Azospira inquinata: one gene and its partners. The protein of the gene in region 2 interacts with the protein of the main gene of each other region in a pairwise test. Links are inferred from orthologs where the notes say so. Each region holds a gene or a part of one and is shown on either strand. Other genes may lie near its edges.

The links.
Region 1: the proteins of ftsZ (region 2) and rlmN interact in binary tests that used the Escherichia coli proteins (3 or more experiments, as listed by UniProt). The link is inferred for Azospira inquinata from one-to-one orthologs.
Region 3: the proteins of ftsZ (region 2) and zapD interact in binary tests that used the Escherichia coli proteins (3 or more experiments, as listed by UniProt). The link is inferred for Azospira inquinata from one-to-one orthologs.
Region 4: the proteins of ftsZ (region 2) and Azoinq_RS06420 interact in binary tests that used the Escherichia coli proteins (3 or more experiments, as listed by UniProt). The link is inferred for Azospira inquinata from one-to-one orthologs.

The regions. Positions count from the first base shown.
Region 1 is NZ_CP064782.1:2,829,535-2,833,486, forward strand. Bases 748-3,692 are described here. They hold rlmN (23S rRNA (adenine(2503)-C(2))-methyltransferase RlmN), read left to right. Parts: upstream 748-1,640; coding sequence 1,641-2,744; downstream 2,745-3,692. Other genes in these bases: Azoinq_RS12845 (TRAP transporter substrate-binding protein), read left to right, coding at 748-1,001; ndk (nucleoside-diphosphate kinase), read left to right, coding at 1,208-1,633; pilW (type IV pilus biogenesis/stability protein PilW), read left to right, coding at 2,741-3,559; Azoinq_RS12865 (helix-turn-helix domain-containing protein), read left to right, coding at 3,556-3,692. In the rest of the region: more of Azoinq_RS12845, read left to right, coding at 24-747; more of Azoinq_RS12865, read left to right, coding at 3,693-3,952.
Region 2 is NZ_CP064782.1:952,426-956,348, reverse strand. Bases 446-3,361 are described here. They hold ftsZ (cell division protein FtsZ), read left to right. Parts: upstream 446-1,282; coding sequence 1,283-2,440; downstream 2,441-3,361. Other genes in these bases: lpxC (UDP-3-O-acyl-N-acetylglucosamine deacetylase), read left to right, coding at 2,635-3,361; ftsA (cell division protein FtsA), read left to right, coding at 446-1,223. In the rest of the region: more of ftsA, read left to right, coding at 1-445; more of lpxC, read left to right, coding at 3,362-3,570; Azoinq_RS04190 (hypothetical protein), read left to right, coding at 3,599-3,784; Azoinq_RS04185 (DciA family protein), read right to left, coding at 3,774-3,923. UniProt on the Escherichia coli protein: Essential cell division protein that forms a contractile ring structure (Z ring) at the future cell division site. The regulation of the ring assembly controls the timing and the location of cell division.
Region 3 is NZ_CP064782.1:1,997,931-2,001,916, reverse strand. The notes cover bases 261-3,239. They hold zapD (cell division protein ZapD), read right to left. Parts: upstream 2,139-3,239; coding sequence 1,383-2,138; downstream 261-1,382. Other genes in these bases: Azoinq_RS09190 (hypothetical protein), read right to left, coding at 2,868-3,239; coaE (dephospho-CoA kinase), read right to left, coding at 2,251-2,871; xerD (site-specific tyrosine recombinase XerD), read left to right, coding at 429-1,304; Azoinq_RS09210 (methylated-DNA--[protein]-cysteine S-methyltransferase), read left to right, coding at 261-382. In the rest of the region: more of Azoinq_RS09210, read left to right, coding at 1-260; more of Azoinq_RS09190, read right to left, coding at 3,240-3,761; Azoinq_RS09185 (TrpB-like pyridoxal phosphate-dependent enzyme), read right to left, coding at 3,772-3,986. UniProt on the Escherichia coli protein: Cell division factor that enhances FtsZ-ring assembly. Directly interacts with FtsZ and promotes bundling of FtsZ protofilaments, with a reduction in FtsZ GTPase activity.
Region 4 is NZ_CP064782.1:1,408,827-1,412,816, reverse strand. What follows is about bases 512-3,494. They hold Azoinq_RS06420 (rod shape-determining protein), read left to right. Parts: upstream 512-1,472; coding sequence 1,473-2,516; downstream 2,517-3,494. Other genes in these bases: mreC (rod shape-determining protein MreC), read left to right, coding at 2,685-3,494; gatC (Asp-tRNA(Asn)/Glu-tRNA(Gln) amidotransferase subunit GatC), read right to left, coding at 1,094-1,381; gatA (Asp-tRNA(Asn)/Glu-tRNA(Gln) amidotransferase subunit GatA), read right to left, coding at 512-944. Also shown: more of gatA, read right to left, coding at 1-511; more of mreC, read left to right, coding at 3,495-3,611; rod shape-determining protein MreD, read left to right, coding at 3,621-3,990. UniProt on the Escherichia coli protein: Forms membrane-associated dynamic filaments that are essential for cell shape determination. Acts by regulating cell wall synthesis and cell elongation, and thus cell shape.

The DNA of each region.
Region 1 (3,952 bases), 1.9 Mb from region 2 along the record:
GGATGGGAAAAATCCTGTGGGGAATGCTGCTGTGCCTGGGAAGCCTGGGGGCTACGGCCTGGGGGCAGCCCCAGATCATTATTAAATTCAGCCATGTGGTGGCGCCGGACACCCCCAAGGGCAAGGCGGCGGAATACTTTAAGTGGCGGGCGGAAACCCTGACCCGGGGCCGGGTACGGGTGGATGTGTATCCCAACAGCCAGCTTTACAAGGACAAGGAAGAACTGGAAGCCCTCCAGCTGGGGGCGGTGCAGATGCTGGCTCCCTCCCTGGCCAAATTCGGGCCCCTGGGTATCCGGGAATTCGAGGTCTTTGACTTGCCCTATATTTTCGATAACTACGACATGCTGCACCGGATTACCCAGGGGTCCGTGGGGCGGGAACTGCTGGATAAGCTGGACGCCAAGGGCATCAAAGGCTTGGCTTTCTGGGACAACGGTTTCAAGTCCTTTTCCGCCAATACCCCCATCCATCTGCCCGGGGACCTGAAGGGCAAGCGCCTGCGCATCCAATCTTCCAAGGTGCTGGATGAGGAAATCCGGGCTCTGGGGGGGCGTCCCCAGGTGATGCCGTTTTCCGAGGTTTACCCGGCCCTCAAGGCCGGGGTGATCGACGGGACGGAAAACCCAGTTTCCAATTTCTACACCCAGAAAATGTATCTGGTGCAGCCCTATCTGTCCCTCACCGACCACGGCTATCTGGGCTATGCGGTGATCGTGAACAAGCGCTTTTGGGATGAATTGCCCGCTGATGTGCGCAGCGCCCTGGAACAGGCGGTGCGGGATTCCACTCTCTACGCCAACCGGATCGCCAAGGAAGAAAACGACCGGGCCCTGGAGGCGGTGCGGCGCAGCGGCAAGACCCACATCTATCAGCCCAACGCCCGGGAGCGGGCCGCTTTCAAACAGGCCCTGATTCCGGTACATGCCCGCATGGCTGCCCGGATCGGGCCGGACCTGATTCGGGCCATTTATCGGGAGACCGGCTTCAAGGCCAATTAACGCTTCTCCCTTAAAAGTTGCCGCCTGCGCTCACTGGACGCGCACCGGGTTATTCACCGGTGCGCGTTTTTTTATGGCCGGGTGCTGGGCTGGCGGGCTTCCCCGGCCCCTGGCCCGGCCCAGGACAAGCGGATAGCCTGCGGCTTTCCATGAAGGTCTGGTAAAATATAAAGTTATTCTCAAACCCAGCTATTGACGGAGTAAAAATGGCTATCGAACGCACCCTTTCCATCATCAAACCCGACGCCGTTGCCAAGAACGTGATCGGCCAAATCTATTCCCGTTTTGAAGGCGCTGGTCTGAAGGTCATCGCCGCCAAGATGGCTTGGCTGTCCGCCGAAGAAGCTGGCAAGTTTTACGCCGTGCACAAAGAACGTCCCTTCTTCAAGGATCTGGTTTCCTTCATGATCTCCGGCCCGGTGATGATCCAGGTGCTGGAAGGGGAAGGCGCCATTGCCAAGAATCGGGAACTGATGGGCGCCACCGATCCGAAGAAGGCCGATGCGGGTACCATCCGCGCTGATTTCGCCGAATCCATCGACGCCAATGCGGTGCACGGTTCCGATGCCCCGGAAACCGCCAAGGTGGAAATCTCCTTCTTCTTCCCCGAAATGAACGTCTACTCCCGCTAAGCCGTCCATGACCGTCAATCTGCTCGATTTCGATCCCCAGGGCTTGGAAGCCTGGTTCGCCTCCCGAGGGGAAAAGCCCTTCCGGGCGCGCCAGGTGCTGCGCTGGATGCATCGTTTCGGGCAGAGTGACTTTGACGCCATGACCGATCTGGCCAAGAGTCTGCGGGAAAAACTCAAGGCCGAAGCGGAAGTGCGTCCCCCCGCCGTCCGCAGCGACAAGCTGTCGGACGACGGCACCCGCAAATTTCTGTTTGACGTGGGCAACGGTAACGCGGTGGAAACCGTGTTTATCCCGGAAGATGACCGGGGCACCCTGTGCGTATCCACCCAGGCGGGTTGCGCCCTGGACTGCGCTTTTTGCTCCACGGGCAAGCAAGGCTTCAACCGCAATCTGGAAGTGTCGGAAATCATCGGCCAGCTCTGGCAGGCCAATCGGGCTCTGGGCGGCTTCGCCCCGGACGCCAAGGACGAGCGGAAAATCAGCAATGTGGTGCTCATGGGCATGGGGGAACCCCTGGCCAATTTTGAGCACACCGTGGCGGCCCTGCGCCTGATGCTGGATGATAACGCCTACGGCCTGTCCCGGCGCCGGGTTACCGTCTCCACCTCCGGGGTGGTGCCGGCCATGGACCGGCTGCGGGAAGAATGCCCGGTGGCCCTGGCGGTTTCCCTCCATGCGCCCAACGATGAATTACGGGATCGGCTGGTGCCGATCAATCAGAAATACCCCCTGGTGGAACTGATGGCGGCCTGTCGTCGTTATCTGGAAAAAGCCCCCCGGGATTTCATTACCTTCGAATACGTCATGCTGGACGGGATCAATGATTCCGATCAGCATGCCCGGCAACTGTTGGACTTGACGTGCAAGGTGCCGTGCAAGTTCAATCTCATCCCATTCAACCCCTTTCCGGGATCTCCTTTCCGCCGCTCTCCCGCGCCCCGTATCCGCCGCTTTGCCGATATTTTGATTCAGGCCGGAATTGTCACCACTACCCGGAAAACCCGGGGCGACGATATCGATGCGGCCTGCGGTCAACTGGCCGGGCAGGTCAAGGATAAGACGCGACGGACGGCGGGGCGGCTGATTCCCATCGCCGAGGTTCGTCCATGAAACGCTTTGCGCTGTTCCTGTTCGCTGCTTTTGGCGTCTTCTGGCTGGGCGGTTGCGGTAGCACTCCCCTGGCCCAGGCTGCTTCCCTGATTCCTGCGGTAACGTCCGATGGGGCTAGCCCCACGCCGGGGCCTTCGGTGGGAGAACCGGCCAAACGGGCCAAGGTGCATACGGAACTGGCGGCCCTCTACTTCCAGGACGGCAACATGGCGGTGGCCCTGGATGAACTGAACAAGGCGACCCAGGCCGATTCCGGCTACGCGCCCGCCTACAACATGCTGGGCTTGGTGCATATGGATCTCCACGAAAACGGGGAAGCGGAACAGAATTTCCGCCGGGCCCTGTCTTTGACCCCCAATGCGCCGGAAGTGAATAACAATTTCGGCTGGTTTCTTTGCCAGAACGGCCGGGAGAAAGAATCCATCGCCTATTTCCTGGCGGCGGTAAAAGACCCCTTGTACCGCACACCGGACCTAGCCCTGGTCAATGCGGGCAAGTGCCTGGACCGGGTGGGGGACGCCGCTGGGGCGGAAAATTATTTCCAGAAGGCCCTGCGCTACTCCCGCAATAATCCCCAGGCCCTCCTGGGACTGGCCAATCTCTATTTCAAGCAAGGCTCCCTGGGCCAGGCCCAGCATCAGCTGAATGCCTTCAATCAGGTTTCCGACCCCACCCCCCAGTCCCTGGATTTATCCATACAGCTGGCCCGCAAAAGCGGGGACCGGGAAGGGGAGGCCAGTTACATTTCCCAATTGCGTCGTCGTTTTCCCGACTCCAAGGAGGCCTTGTCCTTGCTGAGAGGTGATAGTGAATGAGTGAAGAAAAGCTGGAAGCTGCCGCCGTTCCCCAGGCCGAGACGACGCCGGAGCAAGCCCCCATCGGGGCGGAATTGCGCCGGGCCCGGGAAAGTCGGCAGCTCTCTGTCAATGAAGTGGCCAATGCCCTGAAAATCAGTGTGCGCCAGGTTGAAGCCCTGGAGGCGGACCAGTGGGAACGCCTTCCGGGACGGACCTTCGTCCGGGGCTTTGTGCGCAATTACGCCCGTTATCTCCATCTGGACGGGGAGGCCATGTTGGTTCGTCTGGCGGTTAATGAAACGCCGGAAGCCCCCCGTATCGAAGTACCCCACCAGGTGGAAGCCGAGCTGCCCCAGCCGGGCCGGGGTCACCGTCGGGATATGTTTGCCATGGGCGTGGCCGTGGGCATGG
Region 2 (3,923 bases):
GGGATAGCAAGGATCTGATTGTCGGCCTGGATATCGGCACCTCCAAGATTGTGGCGCTGGTGGCCGAAGTCACGCCGGAGGGGCACCTTAACGTCATCGGCATGGGCAGTCAGGAATCCCGGGGCCTGCGCAAGGGCGTGGTGGTCAACATCGAGGAAACGGTGAGCGCCATCTCCCGGGTGGTCCAGGAAGTGGAGCTGATGGCCGACTGCAAGGTCACCAACGTCTATACGGGGATCGCCGGTAGCCACATTAAGAGCTTCAACTCCAACGGCATGGTGGCCATCAAGGACAAGGAAGTGACCACCATGGACCTGGATCGGGTGATCGAGACTGCCCGGGCCATGCCCATTCCGGCGGATCAGGAAATCCTCCACATCCTCACCCAGGAATTCATCATCGACGACCAGGACGGTATCCGGGAGCCCATCGGCATGAGCGGTTTCCGCCTGGAAGTGAAGGTGCACATCGTCACCGGTGCCGTCTCCGCCGCCCAGAACATCGTCAAATGCGTGCGTCGCTGCGGCCTGGAGGTGAATGACCTGGTGCTCCAGCCCCTGGCCTCCAGCTACGCCGTGCTCTCCGAGGATGAAAAGGACCTGGGAGTGTGCCTGGTGGATATCGGTGGGGGTACCACGGACATCGCCATCTGGACCCAGGGCGCCATCCGCCACACCTCCGTCATCCCCATTGCCGGGGATCAGGTGACCAACGACATCGCCATGGCCCTGCGCACCCCGACCCGGGAAGCGGAAGACATCAAGCGTAAGTACGGCTGCGCCCTGTCCCAACTGGCCGATCCGGAAGACGTGATTGAAGTGGCCGGGGTGGACGACCGTCCCAGCCGCAAGCTGTCCCGCCGGGCCCTGGCCGACGTGATCCAGCCCCGGGTGGAGGAGCTTTACGAGCTGGTCCAGGCCGAGCTGCGCCGCTCCGGCTTCGACGAGGTGCTGTCCTCCGGCATCGTGCTCACCGGTGGGGCTTCCGTCATGCCCGGCATGATCGAACTGGGGGAGGAGATTTTCCACATGCCGGTGCGCATGGGGGTGCCCAAATACACGGGGGCCCTGGCCGATGTGGTGCAAAGCCCCCGGTTTTCCACCGCCTACGGCCTGCTTCTGGAAGCCCAGGCGCAGCGTAAGCGGGGTCAGAAGGTGCAGGAAACGCGGAATGTGAAGCAGATTTTTGGCGTCATGAAGTCCTGGTTCGAAAAAAACTTTTAAGCATCAATCTTTCAACGCAATTTTTGTTTTCAGTGAATCATCCGTAGGAGGCGAAGTCCATGTTTGAAATCATCGATAAGGAAGAAAACGCCGGCACCGTGATCAAAGTCATCGGTGTCGGTGGGGCGGGGGGCAATGCGGTGGACCACATGATCCGGGAAGAGGTGCAGGGGGTGCAGTTCGTCGCCGCCAACACCGACGCCCAGGCTCTGGGTCGCAGCCTGGCCGCGGAAAAGATGCAATTGGGCAGTTCCGGTCTGGGGGCCGGGGCCAAGCCGGAAGCCGGTCGTAATGCGGCCCTGGAAGAACGGGAACGCATCGCCGAGCAGCTGGAAGGGGCCCACATGGTCTTCATTACCGCCGGCATGGGCGGTGGTACCGGTACGGGCGCAGCCCCCATCGTGGCGGAAGTGGCCCGGGAAAAGGGCATCCTCACCGTGGGCGTGGTCACCAAGCCCTTCGCCTTTGAAGGCAAGCGGGCCAAGATCGCCGAAGCGGGCATCGCCGAGCTGCAAAAGCACGTGGATTCCCTCATCGTCATCCTCAACGACAAGTTGATGGACGTGCTGGGGGACGACGTCTCCATGGAAGAAGCCTTCAAGGCGGCGGACAACGTGCTGCGCAACGCCGTGGGCGGCATCGCGGAAATCATCAACTACCCCGGCCTGGTGAACGTGGACTTTGAAGACGTGCGCACCGTCATGGGGGAAATGGGCATGGCCATGATGGGCTCCGCCTACGCCTCCGGCGTGGATCGGGCCCGTATCGCCGCCGAACAGGCCGTGGCTTCTCCCCTGCTGGAAGGGGTCAATCTGTCCGGCGCCCGGGGCGTGCTGGTGAATATCACCGCCTCCCGCAGCCTGAAGATGAAGGAAGTGAACGAGGTGATGAATACCATCAAGGAATTCGCCGCCGAGGACGCCCACATCATCTTCGGTGCGGTGTTTGACGAAGAAATGGGCGAACAGCTGCGGGTCACCGTGGTGGCCACCGGTCTGGGCCAAGCCCAGGCCAAGCGCCAGCCCCTGGAAGTGATCAACACCGCCACCACGGTGCGGACCGGGACGGACGACGCGGCCCTGACCGTGGATTACGGCCAGCTGGACGCAGTGCCCGCTGTGATCCGCAAGGGCCGCAACGCCACGGTGGAAGCCCTGGCCAACAGCGGCGTGGATCGCTACGACATTCCGGCTTTCCTGCGCAAGCAGGCGGATTGATCCGGCTCCGGCGCTTCGGGGAAGCTGACCCCGCCGTCCCGCTTCGCCAGCGGGCCACGGCTGGCGTCGCCTCCCGCCACGCCGTGCCGGGTCAGGCCCCGACGTCGGCAGCCGGCAACAGACTGTAACAATCGCCTCCTTAAGGGGAGGGGCGCCCGTGGTAAAATGCGCCCCTCTTCTCTTATTCCCATGCCATGTTAAAGCAGCGTACCCTCAAATCCCTGATTCGCGCCTCCGGCGTCGGGCTCCATAGCGGCGTCCGGGTCAATGTGGTGCTGCGTCCGGCTGCACCGGACACGGGGATCGTGTTTCGCCGGGTAGATCTGGCGGAGCCCGTGGATCTTCGCGCTGATGCTTTGCTGGTGGGGGACACCCGCCTCTGCTCCTGCCTGGAGCAGCAAACCCCGGAAGGGTTGGTTAAGGTGGGGACCGTGGAACATTTGATGTCCGCCCTGGGGGGCTTGGGCATCGACAACGTCTATATCGATCTGGATGCGGCGGAAGTGCCCATTCTGGACGGTTCGGCGGCGCCTTTCGTTTTCCTGATTCAATCCGCCGGTATCGCCGAACAGGCGGCGGCGAAGAAATTTATCCGGATTACCCGGCCCGTGGAAGTGCGGGACGGGGACAAGTGGGCCCGTTTCGAGCCCTACGACGGCTATAAGCTGTCCTTTTCCATCATCTTCAACCACCCGGCCATCGACAAATCGGCCCAGTCCGTCACCATCGATTTCGCTGACCAGTCCTATCCTCGGGAAGTGGCCCGGGCCCGCACCTTCGGCTTCATGCAGGATGTGGAAATGCTGCGGGAAAATGGTCTGGCCCTGGGGGGCGGTCTGGAAAACGCCATCGTCCTGGACGAATACCGGGTGCTTAACGCGGACGGCCTGCGCTACGGGGATGAGTTCGTCAAACACAAGGTGCTGGACGCCATCGGTGACCTTTATCTCCTGGGCCATCCTCTGCTGGCGGCCTTTTCCGCCTACAAGTCCGGTCATGGCCTGAATAACCAGCTGGCCCGGCAACTGCTCAAGGAGCGGGATGCCTGGGAAATCGTTACCTTCGAGGATCAGGCAACGGCGCCCGCCGGTGTCCTGCGCTGGCTGGAATTGCCTGCCCAGGCGGCGTAAGTCCCTTGGGGGCGGCACGGGAGAAGCCATGTTGCTGCTGAGACTGTTGGGAATCCTGGTTTTGCTGGGAGTGGGCGCCGCCGTGGCGCTCTTTTTGTTTACCCGTAATTCCCGTTATCTGGACTGGGCCTGGCGTCTCTTCCGTTATGCCTTGATGGTGGCCCTGCTGGTGTTCGCCCTGTTGGTCCTGGAGCGCCTCCTGCCTATGCTTTGATGGCGGCCCGCTGTACCAGTTCTTCCAGGGCTCGGCGCAGGGAGGATTGCTCCGGCAGCCCATGGGCCAGATCGGTGAGCTGGGAACCGGCGCTCTGGGAAATGGGATGGACCTGGGGCGGGGGCGGCAGGGGCGTAGT
Region 3 (3,986 bases), 1.0 Mb from region 2 along the record:
CACGCCCCTGGCCCGGGAGGCGGCCCGCCAACTGGCGGCCTATCTCCAGGATGCCCGCTTTGCCTTTGACCTGCCCTTGGCGCCCCGGGGGACCCCGTTTCAGCACCGGGTCTGGCTGGCCATTGCCGCCATTCCCCTGGGACAGACCCAAAGCTACGGGGAGCTGGCCCGGGCCTTGACCTCCTCCCCCCGAGCCGTGGGGGGCGCCTGCGGGGCCAATCCCCTACCCCTGGTGGTGCCCTGCCACCGGGTGATTGCCCAAAGCGGCCGCCTCAACGGCTTCGCCCATGAAAAGGAAGGCCAGGGGAACGGCTTTTATCTGAACATCAAACGCTGGCTACTGGCCCATGAAATCCCGGAGCGTTACACCCTCCGCCCCTGACGGGGAGGAAAAACCCCACCGCCCGGACCCGGCCGACCAGGGGGAAATGGACGCCTTCTGCGACGCCCTGTGGCTGGAAGACGGCCTGGCCAAAGCCTCCCTGGACAGCTATCGGAGCGACCTTCTGGGCCTGACCCTGTGGCTCATGGAACAGGGCTGCCCGGGCTTGGCCGGAGCGGATGAAGCCGCCCTGAGCGCCTACCTGGCCCACATCGCCCAGGCGCATCGGGCCAGTTCCCAGGCCCGCTGCCTATCCACCCTGCGCCGTTTTTACCGCTGGCAGCTGGCCCAGGGCCGCATCGGCGCCGATCCCACCCTGCGCCTCTCCATGCCGGTCAAGCCTTCCCGCCTGCCCAAGGTGCTTTCCGAAGCCCAGGTGGAAAACCTGCTGGCCGCCCCGGACTGCACCACCCCCCTGGGCCAGCGGGACCGGGCCATGCTGGAAACCCTCTACGCCACCGGCCTGCGGGTCTCCGAACTGGTGAATCTGAAGCTCCACGAGGTGAGCTTCGACATGGGAGTGGTGCGGGTTTTCGGCAAAGGGTCTAAGGAACGGCTGGTGCCCCTGGGCCAGGTGGCCCTGGACTGGCTGGGTGTCTTTATTAAGCAGGGCCGCCTCACCCTGCTGGACGGGCGCCAGAGCGACGCGGTGTTTGTCACCGGCCGGGGCGGCCCCATGACCCGCCAGATGTTCTGGACCCTGATCAAGCGCTATGCCCTGGTGGCCCACATCGACCCGGCCAAGCTCTCCCCCCACGTGCTGCGTCACGCCTTCGCCACCCACCTGCTCAACCACGGCGCCGATCTGCGGGTGGTGCAACTGCTCCTGGGCCACTCGGACATTTCCACCACCCAGATTTACACCCACGTGGCCCGGGAACGGCTCAAGGAACTCCACGCCATTCACCACCCCCGGGGCTGAAGTCCACGGCACCATCCCGGGCGGCCTAGGGTGGCGACCGGAAGAGAAAGAAAGGGAAAAAGAGGCGGAGCCCGGGGCTCAGAGATTGCAGAAGGTCATGTCGAAGGACACGTCCTTATCCACGGTGCGGGGACGAAGATCCCCATCCGGGCAGGTGAAGCGGATATTGAAGGCGTATTTATTGGCGCTGATTTCCGGAATGGCCGGCCCCTCGGTTTTCACCGTGACCCGCACCATCTGGGCCGAACTGCCCCCCAGCATGAGCTGATAGGAACCATGCTTGGCCACATAGGCCTTGGGCCGACCGCTGGCCCGCAGCAGGCGCAGCACGATGGCCAGCCCGTCCCGCAGGGGCAGGAGGGGGCGCAGCCAGCCGGAAATGGCGTCCCGCCGGGTTTCCGTGGGATGGTGACGCCAGTAGTGGTAGGACGGCAGATCGAATTCGCAGACGCCCCCGGGAATGGCGGCACGGCTCTTGATGCTCATGAGCCAGTCGTTTTCCCGCAGGTATTGGCCGATTTTCCCGGTCATGGCGAGGAGGGCGGCGGAGGCCTGCTCAATTTCGTAAAGGGCGCCGGAGAGGGCTTCTTCGGAAATATCCGGATTGTTCCGGTAGGCCAGGAGGGCTTGACGCTGGCGTTCCAGTTCCTGGATCAGATCCATTTTCAGATCCGCCCGGGAGGCCACTTCCATAATTTCAAACAGGGTCAGAAGGGCCACATGGTGTTCCAGGACCCCGTCCTCCTGCAAAAAATGGCCGGTCTTGTCGAACAGATCCTCCAGCCGCAGCAGGGTGCGGATGCGTTCGTTAAAAGGGTATTCGTAGGTAATCACGCCCGGGACCGTACCAATGGAGACTCGCCGCCTAAGATGCCAGGATTCTGAACCAGAAACCGAAAAACCTCAACCGGCGTAGGCCTTTGCAAGCCAAACCACACAAAACAGCTCAACTTTCTATGGCTTTTTGCCGAGCCAGGGACAGATAGTGTTCGTGAAGCCGGGCCACCTGGGGTTCTAAGGCATCCGGACCATCATCGTTACGCACCACATCGTCGGCCGCCGCCAGCCGGGCTTCCCGACTCGCCTGGACGGCCAGAATGGCCCGTACCTGAGCTTCCGTCAGGCCATTGCGGGCCACCACCCGGGCAATCTGGCGGGCCGGGTCACAATCCACCACCAGAATGCGGTCCGCCCGGTCCCGGTACTGGCCCGATTCCACCAGCAAAGGCACGGCCAAGATCACATAGGGAGCCTGGGCGGCGCCGCATCGCCGGTCCGCTTCGGCTCGGATCAGGGGATGGAGAATGGCTTCCAGGCGCCGCCGGGCATCCCCGTCAGAAAAGACCCGCTGGCGCATGGCGGCCCGATCCAGGGCCCCATCCGGGGCCACCACCCCGTCGCCGAAGGCCGCCCGGATGGGGACCATGGCGGCGCCCCCGGGGACGGTCAGTTCATGGGCAATGGCGTCCGTATCCACCTGCACCGCGCCCCGGGCCTCAAAGAGGGCGGCCACGGTGCTTTTACCGCTGCCGATGCCCCCGGTGAGGCCCACCAGAAACACCCTCAGTGCCCCTTGGGAGAAGGATCGCAGCTGACCGCCTTGATCTCGCCCACCTGGGCCGCGGCGGCGGTCCGGAAAGCTTCCAGCTGGGCGGCCGGGCCCCGCATTTCCAGGCGCACCGTATCCCCCTTCTGGGTCTTGGGGCCGGTCTTGGCGGAGCGGACGCCCCGCTTTTTCAGGTCTTCCAGCCGATCCTTAGCTGCCTGTTCGCTGGAGAAAATGCCCAGGGAAATGGCGTTACGGCTGGCCCCGTCCTGGACAATGAAGTATTCAGGCACCTGCAAGGCCTTCAACTGCTCCGCCTTATGCTCCGCCTCCTGACGGCTGGCCAGGGGGGGGATATAGACCCAGTAGGCGGAAGCCTCGCCCTGGAGGCTGCGCCCGGCCTTGAGGGCGGCGTATTTGCTGCCGCCCAGGGCAGCCAGCTTATCCGCCTGGGCCCCGGCTAGGCCGTTCCACACCAGGCACCGGTCCCCCTTGGGATCGGCGGCTTTTTTATCGTTGCCCTTGTCGGCGGACTTGTCGTTTTTATCAGCGGTTTTATCCGCGCCCTTGGGGGCGGCTTTATCGGCTTTTTCCCCCTTATCGTTCTTGTCGCCCTTGTCCGAGGCCTTGCCATCCTTGCCCCCGTCCTTGGCCTCTTTGGCGGCGTCCCCGGATTTATCCCCGGCATCCGCCTGGGCTTCCGGCCCGGCGGCCCCATCTGCCGTGCTGGCGGACGGGGTGGCAGCTTCATCCGCCGGGGCCTGGCCCCGGGCCAGAATGCGCACCTTTTCCGGGGCCAGCTGTTGCCGGATGCGGTCCCGGTCCGGATTGTCGCCGATGCCGAAAAAGCCCTGGGCGTAGGCCAGGAATAGGAGATTGGCTAGAACCAGGATAAAGACCAGGGCGCGCATGGGACCTCCCTTAACCCACCTTGGGCAGGTGTTCCAGGGAAGCGCTCACCGCTTCTTCCGGATAGTCGTAGTCTTCCAGCTTGCCGCTGAAATAGCGTTCGTAGGAAGACATGTCGAAGTGGCCGTGGCCGGTGAGGTTGAAGAGAATGACCTTGGGTTCCCCGGTGGCCTTGGCCTTGAGGGCTTCATCAATGGCCACCCGGATGGCGTGACAGGATTCGGGGG
Region 4 (3,990 bases), 460 kb from region 2 along the record:
TAGGCGGGCACGGCCAGCTTCATGCTGGGCAGGCTGACTTCTACGGTTTCCGCCCCCAGTTCCCGATAGGTGGCGATGGCGGCCTGGATGGTGGCCATGACTTCCGTGTCACAGCCCGCCTGTTCCTCAGCGCCGAAAAATTCCTTGGGCAGGCCGATTTTCAGCCCGGCCAGAGGCTTGGCCCCGGCGGGGGCGTCCAGCAGGCGGCCGTAATCTTCCGGCGTCCGTTCCAGGCTGGTGGAATCCTTGGGGTCAAAGCCCGCCATGGTGTTCAGCAGCAGGGCGCAATCTTCGGCGCTGCGGGCCATGGGGCCCGCCTGATCCAGGGAGGAGGCGAAGGCGATCATGCCCCAGCGGGAAACCACCCCGTAGGTGGGCTTCAAGCCGGTGAGGTTGCACAGGGCGGCGGGCTGGCGAATGGAGCCCCCCGTGTCCGTGCCGGTGGCGGCGGGAGCCAGCCGGGCGGCCACTGCAGCGGCGGAGCCGCCGGAGGAGCCGCCGGGCACCCGTTCCTGATCCCAGGGGTTTTTTACCGGCCCGAACCAGGAGGTTTCGTTGGAAGACCCCATGGCGAATTCGTCCATGTTGGTCTTGCCCAGATTCACGGCCCCGGCAGCGTCAAATTTCTGGATCACCGTGGCGTCATAGGGGCTGACGAAATTGGCCAGCATGTGGGAGCCGCAGGTGGTGCGCCAGCCCTGGGCACAGAAAATGTCCTTCTGGGCCAGGGGGATGCCGGTCAGGGGACCCCCATCTCCGGCGGCCCGCCGGGCGTCGGCGGCCCGGGCCTGGGCCAGGCTACGCTCCCCATTCACAGTGATGTAGGCGTTAATGGCCGGGTTGTGACGGGCGATCCGGTCCAGGTAGAGCTGGGTCAGTTCCACGCTGGAAATTTTCTTGTCGGCTAAGGCCTGCGACAGTTCTTTGAGGCTGGCGTTGATCATGGCGTTTCTGAGGGTGGCTGGCGGCGGCGGAAGCTCCCGGGGGGAGCGGCGGCCGGACCGCGACGGATGAAGGGGGTCGGAATCGGACGCTGGAAAAGGAAACGGGGGAAGGGACGCAGTTCCAAAGGAAAAGGGCCCCGGACCCTGCCCTATTCGATGACCTTGGGCACCAGGTAAAGCCCGGCTTCCGTTTCCGGGGCCACGGCCTGGAAGGCGGCTCGCTGGTCGGATTCGGTCACCCGGTCTTCCCGGAGGCGTTGGGGCAGGTCCTGGGCGTGGGCCATGGGGGCCACACCGGCGGTATCCACGGCCTGCATGGCCTCGATCAGGGAGAAAATACCGTTCAACTGGCCCAGGGTGGCATTGGCCTCCGCGTCGGTGATTTCGATGCGGGCCAGATGGGCAATGCGATGGACTTCGTCGAGGGAAAGAGACATGGGCTTGCCTGCGGTAAGGTCTTATACCGGAAAGCTTTATAAGGTATCATAAAACCTTTACCCCAGCAGCCTTGTACGGAATCTTCCCCCCATGTTCGGTTTTCTACGCAGCTATTTCTCCAATGACCTGGCCATTGACCTGGGCACGGCTAACACCCTGATTTACTGTCGCGGCCAGGGCATCGTTCTCGATGAACCCTCCGTGGTGGCAATCCGCCTGGAAGGCGGCCCCAATGCCAAGAAGACCATCCAGGCGGTGGGTAAGGAAGCCAAGTTGATGCTGGGCAAAACGCCCGGTTCCATCACCGCCATCCGTCCCATGAAGGACGGGGTGATCGCGGACTTCACGGTGACTGAGCAGATGCTCAAGCAGTTCATCAAGAAGGTCCACGATTCCAAGCTTTTCTCCCCCTCCCCCCGTATTATCATCTGCGTCCCCTGCGGCTCTACCCAGGTGGAACGTCGGGCCATCCGGGAATCCGCCATCGGTGCCGGGGCTTCCCAGGTTTACCTGATTGAGGAACCCATGGCCGCCGCCATCGGCGCCGGTCTGCCCGTGGCCGATGCCACCGGCTCCATGGTGGTGGATATCGGTGGCGGTACCACGGAAGTGGGGGTCATCTCCCTGGGCGGCATGGTTTACGCCGGTTCCGTGCGGGTCGGCGGTGATAAGTTCGACGAGTCCATCATCAACTACATCCGCCGTAACTACGGCATGTTGATTGGTGAAACCACGGCGGAAAACATCAAAAAGGAAATCGGGTCCGCCTTCCCGGGTTCCGAAGTGAAGGAAATGGAAGTGAAGGGTCGCAATCTGGCCGAGGGTATTCCCCGCAGCTTCACCATTTCTTCCAACGAAATTCTGGAAGCCCTGACCGATCCCCTGAATTCCATCGTCTCCGCCGTCAAGAGCGCCCTGGAACAGACCCCTCCCGAACTGGGAGCGGACATCGCGGAAAAGGGCATGGTGCTGACCGGTGGTGGCGCCCTGCTGCGGGACCTGGATCGCCTGCTCATGGAAGAAACCGGCCTGCCCGTGATCGTGGCCGAAGATCCCCTGACCTGCGTGGTGCGGGGCTCTGGCATGGCCCTGGAAAAGATGGACAAGCTTGGCAGTATCTTCGCTTCCGAGTAAATTTCGGCTGGGTAATCGGTCCGCCGGGGGCTCCCTTCCCCGCCCGCTGATTACCCTTCCCGCTATCTCCGCCGCCTTCGGGCGGCTTTGACGTTCTGAAAGACCACCGTGGCCGGCATCGACCACATACCACCACCTTTCTTCAAACGGGGCCCGGCGCCCGTGGCCATGCTCTCCCTGTACCTGGGGCTGAGCCTGTCCCTTCTGGTGCTCGACCACCGTTTCCACTACCTGGAATGGGTGCGCCAAGGCGTGTCCATGGTCACCGCGCCCCTACACATGGTGGCCCACGCCCCCGGGGAGGCGGCTTATCAGCTGGGTGACTACTTCACCACCCTGACCGAGCTGCAAAAAGAAAACGGCCAGTTGAAGCACTCCCAGCTGGCGGTGGCCACCACCCTGCAACGGGTCCAGCATCTGGAAGCGGAAAACGCCCATCTGCGGGCCCTGCTGGGGGCCAAGGAACACCTGCCCGCCGGCGGCCAGATGGCCCAGATCCTCTACGCCGCCCGGGACCCCTTTTCCCGTCGGGTGATTGTGGACAAGGGCCTGCAGGACAAGGTGGCAGCGGGCCAGCCGGTGGTGGATCACCGGGGCCTGATCGGCCAGGTGACCCGAGTTTATCCCATGGTTTCGGAAGTTACCCTGATCACGGATAAGGATCAGGCGGTGCCGGTCCAGGTGGTACGCTCCGGACTTCGCTCCGTGGTGTTCGGTCTGGGCAATGGCCAGCTGGAGCTGCGCTTTCTCCCCGCCAATGCGGATGTGCAGAACGGCGACCTAATTGTCACCTCCGGTCTGGACGGGGTTTTCCCCGCCGGTTTCCCCGTGGCCAAGGTGATTTACATCGAGCGGGACACCACCTACACCTTCGCCCGCATCATCTGCGCCCCCGTGGGTTCGGTGGAAAGCTTCGGCGAAGTGCTTATCCTCAATCCCCGGGAAGCCCTGCCTCCCCGGCCCCCGGAAAATCCCCGCAACAACGACATCGCCCCCGCCCCCACGCCGGACACGGTCGCCGGCAACCGGCGGGCCAACCAGCCCGCGCCGGTGCGGACCAAGGTCCAGCCAGCGGCCAAAGCGGCGGGCAAATAGGGAGGTCCCATGCAATCCTCGTTCACCTCCTCCCGCATCCTGCTGCCGGTCCGGCCCTGGTTCATTTTCTTTTCCCTGTTCGTGGCCCTGCTGCTGAATTTGCTGCCCACGGCCCGGTGGCCCGCCATGCCCGACTGGGTGGCCCTGACCCTGTGCTTCTGGAGCTTGCGGGAATTCCGCCGGGTGGGCATGGGCTGGTCCTTTCTCTTCGGGGTGTTGATGGATGTGGCGGACGGCAGCCTGATGGGCCAGCATGCCCTGGCCTATGTGCTCCTCTCCTACGGCGCCACCAGCCTGTCCCGGCGCATTCTCTGGTTTCCCCTGGGGCAGCAGGCTTTGCAGATTTTCCCTCTGCTCATGCTGGTCCAGCTCATTCAGG